Regions from separate parts of the Streptomyces sp. NPDC097617 genome, predicted to be linked through region 1. Evidence: predicted binding sites of a transcription regulator. Region 1 holds the regulator's gene; the other holds the start of a gene.
What was found. The regulator HrcA, encoded in region 1, represses chaperone genes, less so after heat shock. The targets are predictions, from matches to a motif close to TTNGCACTCNGNNNNNCNGAGTGCNAA.
Positions count from the first base shown of each region.

Region 2: a site for HrcA is predicted at 2,103-2,129, ahead of groL (chaperonin GroEL). Genes of this name have one in related genera too.

Region 1 is NZ_JBIWCL010000015.1:152,502-157,296, reverse strand. Features, by position in the region: gene hemW (radical SAM family heme chaperone HemW) at 1-286, shown strand, start outside; gene ACIQZO_RS23940 (DUF3097 domain-containing protein) at 393-1,199, opposite strand; gene ACIQZO_RS23935 (MBL fold metallo-hydrolase) at 1,228-1,953, opposite strand; gene hrcA (heat-inducible transcriptional repressor HrcA) at 2,100-3,116, shown strand; gene dnaJ (molecular chaperone DnaJ) at 3,117-4,253, shown strand; gene ACIQZO_RS23920 (nitronate monooxygenase) at 4,411-4,795, shown strand, end outside.
Region 2 is NZ_JBIWCL010000006.1:217,379-222,173, reverse strand. Features, by position in the region: gene thrC (threonine synthase) at 1-1,048, shown strand, start outside; gene ACIQZO_RS13655 (MoaD/ThiS family protein) at 1,087-1,365, shown strand; gene ACIQZO_RS13650 (cold-shock protein) at 1,781-1,987, shown strand; gene groL (chaperonin GroEL) at 2,297-3,919, shown strand; gene ACIQZO_RS13640 (hypothetical protein) at 4,078-4,656, shown strand; gene ACIQZO_RS13635 (phosphoribosylanthranilate isomerase) at 4,698-4,795, shown strand, end outside.

The DNA.
Region 1 (4,795 bases):
GAAGCACCCGGGGGCGTACGCCGCCGCGCTGGCGGAGGGGCGGTCGCCCGGGGCCGGGCGGGAGTTCCTGTCGCAGGAGGACCGGCGGGTGGAGCGGATCCTGCTGGAGCTGCGGCTGGTGGACGGGGTCCCGCTGACCTTGCTGGCCCCTGCCGGACTGGCGGCGTCGCGCAAGGCCCTCGCGGACGGTTTGCTGGATCCGGGGCCGTACGAGGGCGGGCGGGCCGTGCTGACCCTGCGGGGGCGGTTGCTGGCCGACGCGGTGGTGCGGGACCTGGTGGACTAGCCCAGGACTGGCCCGCGGCGCCGTTGCCGGGGGCGCTGCCCCCGGACTCCCGCGCCTCAAACGCCGGTGGGGCTGAAAGAGGCGCGGCGGGGCTGGAGCGGCCGGCTCAGGGGGCGGGTGTCGTGACGTGGTCGATGAGGTGTTCCACCGAGCCCAGGAGCGTGGGTTCCAGGTCGCGGTACGAGGTGACCCGGGACAGGATGTGCTGCCAGGCGGCGCCGGTGTTCTGCGGCCAGCCCAGGGCCCGGCAGACGCCCGTCTTCCAGTCCTGGCCGGGCGGGATCACCGGCCACGCGGGGATGCCCAGGGCGGACGCTTTCACCGCCTGCCAGACGTCCACGTACGGGTGGCCCACGATCAGGACGTCCGGCGTGGTCACCGACGCCGCGATCCGGGACTCCTTCGAGCCCGGCACCAAGTGGTCCACCAGGACCCCCAGGCGGGCATCCGGGGCCGGGGCGAACTCCGCCACCACGGCCGGGAGGTCGTCGATGCCCTCCAGGTACTCCACCACCACGCCCTCGATCCGCAGGTCGTCACCCCAGACCCGCTCGACCAGCTCCGCGTCGTGCCGGCCCTCGACGTAGATCCGGCCCGCCCGCGCCACCCGCGCCCGCGCCCCGGGCACGGCCAGGGAGCCCGAGGCCGTGAGGCGCGGTCCCGCGGGCCCGCGCGCGGGCCGGACCAGGGTGACCGCCTCGCCGTCCAGCAGGAAGCCCCGCGGCTCCATCGGGAACACCCGGCGCTTGCCGAAGCGGTCCTCCAGGGTCACCGTGCCCGCCTCGCAGGCCACCACCGCGCCGCAGAAGTCCGTACCGGCGACCTCGACCACGAGGTCGCGGTCCGCCGCCACCTCCGGCACGGCCTTGGGTCGCTTCCACTGCGGGGTCAGGTCGGGGGAGTACTCGCGCATCCGGCCGACAGTAGGAGAGCCGCGCGCGTCACGCCTCCGACACGCCGAAACGGGCCGCCAGTGTGGCGCGTTGCGCACGGACGAAGTCCGCCCCGACCACCGCTCCGTGACCCGGCACGTACAGTGCGTCGTCACCGCCCAGCGACAGCAGCCGGTCCAGGGCGGCGGGCCACTGGCCGGGCGTGGCGTCCGGGCCCGCCATGGGCTCGCCCGACTCCTCGACCAGGTCCCCGCAGAAGACCACCTCGCGCTCACCCGGTACGAAGACGGCCAGGTCGTGCCCGCTGTGCCCGGGCCCCACATTGGCCAGCAGCACCTGTACGCCGCCCAGTTCCAGCGTCCACTCGCCCGACACCCCGTGCCGGGGCAGCACCAAGAGGTCTACCGCCTCCGCCGCCTCCGCCTCGGCGAGCCCCTGCCCGACCGCGTCCCGGCGCAGCTCCTCGCGTTCCGCCGACAGCAGCGAGTCCAGCCCGACCGCGCCGAACACCTCGGCCCCGGCGAAGGCGGCCCCGCCCAGGACATGATCGAAATGACCGTGCGTGAATGCGATATGGGTTACGCCCCGACCCGTCAGCCGCTCCGCCTCGGCGCGCACCTCGGCGCCCTCGCGCAGGCACGACCCGGGGTCGATCAGGAGGACCGAATCCTCGCCCACCACCAGCCCCACGGTGCAGTCCCACACCGGCAGCCGCCGCCGCCCGGCCCTTCCGGTCAGCCGTTCCCACCCGCACTCTTCCCAACGCACGTCCATGCGGCGACGCTACCCTGGCGGGCCTCCCTTGCCAGGGGCTCGCCGCCCGGCCGTACACTGAGCGGGGGCTCTCTGGCACTCGAACGAACAGAGTGCCAACAAACACGGCAGTACACGGCAACGGACCACAGCTGGAGGTGTGCGCGATGCTCAGCGAACGCAGACTCGAAGTGCTGCGCGCCATCGTCCAGGACTACGTCGGGACGGAGGAGCCGGTCGGCTCCAAGGCGCTCACCGAGCGGCACCGGCTCGGCGTCTCGCCCGCCACCGTGCGCAACGACATGGCCGTGCTGGAGGAGGAGGGCTACATCGCCCAGCCCCACACCAGCGCCGGCCGGATCCCCACCGACAAGGGCTACCGGCTCTTCGTCGACAAGCTGGCGGGGGTCAAGCCGCTGTCGTCGCCCGAGCGCCGGGCGATCCAGAACTTCCTCGACGGCGCCGTCGACCTCGACGACGTGGTCGGCCGCACGGTGCGGCTGCTCGCGCAGCTGACCCGGCAGGTCGCCGTCGTCCAGTATCCGAGCCTGACCCGGTCGACCGTCCGGCACGTGGAGCTGCTCTCGCTGGCTCCCGCACGCCTGATGCTCGTACTGATCACGGACACCGGACGCGTCGAGCAGCGGCTCATCGACTGCCCGAGCCCCTTCGGCGAGACCTCGCTCGCGGACCTGCGGGCCCGGCTCAACAGCCGGGTCGTCGGGCGGCGCTTCACCGATGTGCCCCCGCTCGTCCAGGACCTCCCCGAATCCTTCGAGGCCGAGGACCGCGGCACGGTCTCCACGGTGCTCGGGACCCTCCTCGAAACCCTGGTCGAGGAGGCCGAGGAGCGGCTGATGATCGGCGGTACCGCCAATCTCACCCGCTTCGGACACGATTTTCCCCTGACGATCAGGCCGGTGCTCGAAGCGCTGGAGGAGCAGGTCGTGCTCCTCAAGCTGCTGGGCGAGGCCAATGAGTCGGGAATGGCCGTACGGATCGGGCATGAGAACGCCTACGAGGGACTGAACTCCACGTCGGTCGTCTCGGTCGGTTACGGTTCGGGCGGCGAAGCAGTCGCCAAACTCGGCGTGGTCGGACCGACCCGCATGGACTACCCCGGAACGATGGGAGCGGTACGCGCAGTGGCACGTTACGTCGGACAGATCCTGGCGGAGTCGTAAGTGGCCACGGACTACTACGCCGTTCTCGGCGTGCGCCGCGACGCATCGCAGGACGAGATCAAGAAGGCCTTCCGGCGCCTCGCGCGTGAACTCCACCCGGATGTGAATCCGGACCCGAAGACGCAGGAGCGCTTCAAGGAGATCAACGCGGCCTACGAGGTGCTGTCGGACCCGCAGAAGAAGCAGGTCTACGACCTCGGCGGCGACCCGCTGTCCTCCTCGGGCGGCGGCGGAGCCGGCGGCTTCGGAGCGGGTGGCTTCGGCAACTTCTCCGACATCATGGACGCCTTCTTCGGCCAGGCCTCGCAGCGCGGACCGCGCTCGCGGACCCGGCGCGGACAGGACGCCATGATCCGCCTCGACCTGGAGCTGGACGAGGCGGCCTTCGGAACCACCAAGGACATCCAGGTCGACACGGCCGTCGTCTGCAACACCTGCTCCGGTGAGGGTGCCGCTCCCGGCACCTCGGCGCAGACCTGCGACATGTGCCGTGGCCGTGGTGAGGTCTCGCAGGTCACCCGGTCCTTCCTGGGCCAGGTCATGACCTCGCGGCCCTGCCCGCAGTGCCAGGGCTTCGGCACCGTGGTCCCGACCCCGTGCCACGAGTGCGCGGGCGACGGCCGGGTCCGCTCCCGTCGCAGCCTCACGGTCAAGATCCCGGCCGGTGTCGAGAACGGCACCCGGATCCAGCTCGCGGGCGAGGGCGAGGTCGGCCCCGGCGGCGGCCCTGCCGGCGACCTGTACGTGGAGATCCACGAGCTGGCGCACCCGACCTTCCAGCGGCGCGGGGACGACCTGCACTGCACGGTGACCCTCCCGATGACGGCGGCCGCACTGGGCACCAAATGCCCGCTGGAGACGCTCGACGGGCTGGAGGAGATCGACATCCGGCCCGGCACCGGGTCCGGACAGGCGATCCCGCTGCACGGGCGCGGCGTCACCCACCTGCGCGGTGGCGGACGCGGCGACCTGATCGTCCACGTCGAGGTCACCACCCCGGGCAAGCTGGACGCCCAGCAGGAGGACCTGCTCCGCCAGCTCGCGAAGCTGCGCGGTGAGGAGCGGCCGATGGGCCAGTTCGCGCCGGGCCAGCAGGGGCTGTTCAGCCGGCTGAAGGACGCGTTCAACGGTCGCTGACCGACCGCGCACCACCGTCACGAGCCCGGCCAGGGGATTCCCCGGCCGGGCTCGTCGCATGAGCCCCCGCAGTGGCCGAAAGCCCGCCGGGAGGAGGACTATGCCAGGCGAATGTGGTGATTCGGCCGCATGCGCCGGACGTGGCACGATGCAGTCCATGTCCTCGGCAGCGAACGGTCTCGCCCCGTACCCGATCGTGCAGGCTCCCATGGCGGGCGGCGCCTCCTGCCCCGCGCTCGCCGCTGCCGTGTGCGAGGCGGGTGGACTGGGCTTCCTGGCCGGCGGCTACAAGACCGCCGACGGGATGTACCACGAGATCAAGCAGGTGCGCGCGCTCACCCGGCGCCGTTTCGGCGTCAACCTCCTGATGCCGCAGACCGGTTACGTCGACCCGGCCGCCGTGGAGACCTACCGCGGGCAGCTGGCCGGTGAGGCGAGCTGGTACGCGATCTCGCTTGCCGACGAGGACATCATCGGCACCAGCGACGACGGCTACGACGCCAAGCTCGCCATCCTCCTCGAAGACCCGGTCCCCGTGGTCT
Region 2 (4,795 bases), on a different contig from region 1:
CCCCGCGGACGTGGCCTCCAAGCCCAGCCTGAACCCGGGCTTCACCAAGCTCGTGGACGCGGCCAACCTGGCCAAAGAGCTGGGCGTCACCGGCAAGCTGTACGTCAAGGACGACTCCGGCAACCCGACGCACTCCTTCAAGGACCGCGTGGTGGCCATCGCCGTCGAGGCCGCCCGCGCCTTCGGCTTCACCACCCTGTCCTGCTCCTCGACCGGCAACCTGGCCGGCGCCGTCGGCGCCGCGGCCGCCCGGGCCGGTTTCCGCTCCTGCGTGTTCATCCCGCACGACCTGGAGCAGGGCAAGGTCGTCATGGCCGGTGTGTACGGCGGTGACCTGATCGGCATCGAGGGCAACTACGACGACGTCAACCGCTTCTGCTCCGAGCTCATCGGCGACCCGCTGGGCGAGGGCTGGGGCTTCGTCAACGTCAACCTCCGCCCGTACTACGGCGAGGGCTCCAAGACCCTGGCGTACGAGATCTGCGAGCAGCTCGGCTGGCAGCTGCCCGACCAGATCGTGATCCCGATCGCGTCCGGCTCGCAGCTGACGAAGATCGACAAGGGTTTGCAGGAGCTCATCAAGCTCGGCCTCGTCGAGGACAAGCCGTACAAGATCTTCGGTGCGCAGGCCGAGGGCTGCTCCCCGGTGTCGACCGCCTTCAAGGCCGGTCACGACGTGGTGCGCCCGCAGAAGCCGAACACCATCGCCAAGTCGCTGGCCATCGGCAACCCGGCGGACGGCCCGTACGTCCTGGACATCGCGCGCCGCACCGGCGGATTCGTCGAGGACGTGAACGACGAGCAGGTCGTCGAGGCCATCAAGATCCTCGCGCAGACCGAGGGCATCTTCGCCGAGACCGCGGGCGGTGTGACCGTCGGCGTGACGAAGAAGCTCATCGACAACGGGCAGCTCGACCCGACGCTGACCACTGTCGTCCTCAACACCGGTGACGGCCTCAAGACCCTGGAGGCGGTGGCCGCGGACAGCGGGCAGACCGCCACCATCCGCCCGAGCCTGGACGCGTTCCGCGCCGCCGGCCTGGTCTGACCCCTTCTCCTCCGCCCTACCGGAAAGGCAGTAGCGCCATGAGCGTCAACGTCCGCATCCCCACCATCCTGCGCACCTACACCGGCGGCGTCGCCGAGGTCCCGGCCGAGGGCGCGACCCTCGCCGAGGTCATCGAGTCCCTGGAGAAGAGCCACCCGGGCATCGCCGCGCGCGTCCTGGACGACCAGGGCAAGCTGCGCCGTTTCGTGAACGTCTACGTGAACGACGACGACGTGCGCTTCGAGGGCGGGCTGCAGGCGGTGACGCCTGACGGCGCCGGTGTCTCGATCATCCCGGCCGTCGCGGGCGGTTGCTGATTGCCCGGATCTCCGGGGTCACCTCCCAGGTGACACGCGCAAACCGAAATTGCCCCCTCCGCTAAAAGCGGAGGGGGCAATTCTGCTTGATTGGGCGCGGTAAGGTTGGGGAAGTCCCCTCCGCTGTTCTTGCCCCCTGCATATGAACGGGCCGCGCAAGGGTCGACATTGGGCCAACATGCGAGTGCGCTATGGGGCTTTGGCGAGTTATGTCAGGCCCGAGTTGCCCGGGAGTATGGCAAATTTTCACTCTATTTCAATGTTTCCCGGTGTCCAGAATTCTCATCGGATTGACCTGTTGCAGACAGCATCCGCGCAGATACATTCAGCCTCGGTCGACGCGTTCCGACGCAAGTTCTGACCCGGGATCGCGAAGTGCGTTCCTGCGCAAGGGCCAGTAATAGGGGAGTTAGGCATGGCTCAGGGCACCGTCAAGTGGTTCAACGCGGAGAAGGGCTACGGCTTCATCGCGGTCGACGGTGGTGCGGATGTGTTCGTCCACTACAGCGCCATCCAGATGGACGGGTACCGCACCCTTGAAGAGGGTCAGCGGGTCGAGTTCGAGATCTCGCAGGGCCAGAAGGGTCCGCAGGCGGACATGGTCAAGCTCGCACTCGGCTAGTCCTGGCGCGATCGACCGCCGACACCTGGAACACCACGAGGGGCCCACATCCTGGACACGGGATGTGGGCCCCTCGTGCGTATGCCCTGCAACGGCGGGGCGTTCACCCAAGCAGCTTGCACTCGAGGGGGTCGAGTGCTAATCATTGGCGTTAGCACTCTCCAGGTGAGAGTGCTACTGAAACGAGGACCGGGTCGGTGAGGCCCGCAGTGTTCGGCGGGAAGGAACCGCCGGGCACGCAGGCCGTCCGTCGCGGGCGCGGGCGCGGTCCTGGGAGCAATCCACCGCTGTCCGGGAGGACCACTTCAGATGGCCAAGATCATTGCGTTCAACGAGGAGGCCCGGCGCGGTCTCGAGCGTGGGATGAACCAGCTCGCCGACGCCGTCAAGGTCACCCTTGGCCCCAAGGGTCGCAACGTCGTCCTTGAGAAGAAGTGGGGCGCCCCCACGATCACCAACGATGGTGTCTCCATCGCCAAGGAGATCGAGCTCGAGGACCCGTACGAGAAGATCGGCGCCGAGCTGGTCAAGGAAGTCGCCAAGAAGACGGACGACGTCGCCGGCGACGGTACGACCACCGCCACCGTTCTGGCCCAGGCGCTCGTCCGTGAGGGCCTGCGCAACGTGGCCGCCGGTGCGAACCCGATGGCCCTCAAGCGCGGTATCGAGAAGGCCGTCGAGGCCGTCTCCGCCGCGCTGCTCGCCCAGGCCAAGGATGTCGAGACCAAGGAGCAGATCGCTTCGACGGCCTCCATCTCCGCCGCCGACACCCAGATCGGCGAGCTCATCGCCGAGGCCATGGACAAGGTCGGCAAGGAAGGCGTCATCACCGTCGAGGAGTCCCAGACCTTCGGTCTGGAGCTCGAGCTCACCGAGGGCATGCGCTTCGACAAGGGCTACATCTCGGCGTACTTCGCCACCGACATGGAGCGCATGGAGTCGTCCCTCGACGACCCGTACATCCTGATCGTCAACTCCAAGATCGGCTCGGTCAAGGACCTGCTGCCGCTCCTGGAGAAGGTCATGCAGTCCGGCAAGCCGCTGCTGATCATCGCCGAGGACGTCGAGGGCGAGGCGCTCTCCACCCTCGTCGTCAACAAGATCCGTGGCACCTTCAAGTCCGTCGCCGTCAAGGCCCCGGGCTTCGGTGACCGCCGCAAGGCCATGCTCGGTGACATCGCCATCCTCACGGGCGGCACGGTCATCTCCGAGGAGGTCGGCCTCAAGCTCGAGAACGCCGGTCTCGACCTGCTCGGCCGCGCCCGCAAGGTCGTCATCACCAAGGACGAGACCACCATCGTCGACGGTTCCGGTGAGAGCGACCAGGTCCAGGGTCGCGTGAACCAGATCCGCGCCGAGATCGAGAACTCCGACTCGGACTACGACCGCGAGAAGCTCCAGGAGCGCCTCGCGAAGCTGGCCGGCGGCGTGGCCGTCATCAAGGCCGGCGCCGCGACCGAGGTCGAGCTCAAGGAGCGCAAGCACCGCATCGAGGACGCCGTTCGCAACGCGAAGGCGGCCGTCGAGGAGGGCATCGTCGCCGGTGGCGGCGTGGCCCTGCTGCAGGCCTCCGCGGTCTTCGAGAAGCTGGAGCTCGAGGGTGACGAGGCGACCGGCGCCAACGCCGTGAAGCTCGCCCTGGAGGCCCCGCTCAAGCAGATCGCCGTCAACGGTGGTCTCGAGGGTGGCGTCGTCGTCGAGAAGGTGCGCAACCTGCCGATCGGTCACGGCCTGAACGCCGCGACCGGCGAGTACGTCGACATGATCGCCGAGGGCATCATCGACCCGGCGAAGGTCACGCGCTCCGCGCTGCAGAACGCCGCGTCGATCGCCGCGCTGTTCCTGACGACCGAGGCCGTCATCGCCGACAAGCCCGAGAAGGCCGGTGCCCCCGCGGGCGGCGGCATGCCGGGTGGTGACATGGACTTCTGATCGACCCCGGCTCCGGCCACTGGTTGATCGGCTGTTCTCGAACGAGGGCGGCACCCCGACGGGGGTGCCGCCCTCGGGCGTTTCCGGCGCGCGCCCGTCCCCCGACCGGTCGGGAAAACCGCTGGCCGGGCCGGTTGCGGACGTGCGACGGTGGGCCCATGGGGAGCTCGAGGGCCTATGCCGTGTACCGGGCCGACGACACCGCCGAGGCATGCCGGCGGGCCCGCCTGCTCTGCGCGCGGATGCAGCGGCTCGACGGGGAGGTGTGGCTGTGCGCGCGGCTGCACACCGTCGAGGAGGCCCGGGCGATGGGGGAGCTGCTGCCGGCGGGCCTGTTCGAGTCGTCGTACGACCCGGACTCGGACGCCTACGATCCGGACCTCTGGTACCCGGGCTCGGACCTGCCCGCCCATGACCGTGAGCTGGCGGCCGTACTGCCGCTGACCGTCGACGGGTACGCGGCTCCGGGCCCGGCCGTCGAGGAGTCGTTCCTGCGGGCGCTGGGCGACGGGGCGGGCACGATGCTCTGGCGCGGAGTCCGGGAGGAGAGACCCGAGATCGCGGACCAGTCGGAGGACTCGACGAACCAGCGCGTGGAACTGGACCTGAACGAGGAGCATCCCGACGGCCGGCACACGGTCCACGTGCACTTCCGGTACGAGGACCCCGCTGGCGCCGCCCATCTCGCCGCCGCGATCGGCGGGGCCGTCCTCGGCCCCGTGCAGGTGGGCCGGTGAAGGGGACGCCCCGGCCGTCCCGGTCGGCTTAGGCTGGGCGCATGGCTGAGCCGTTCATCAAGATCTGTGGGCTGCGGACCGCGCACGACGTCGACGTGGCCGTGGCCGCCGGGGCCGATGCCGTCGGGTTCGTCTTCGC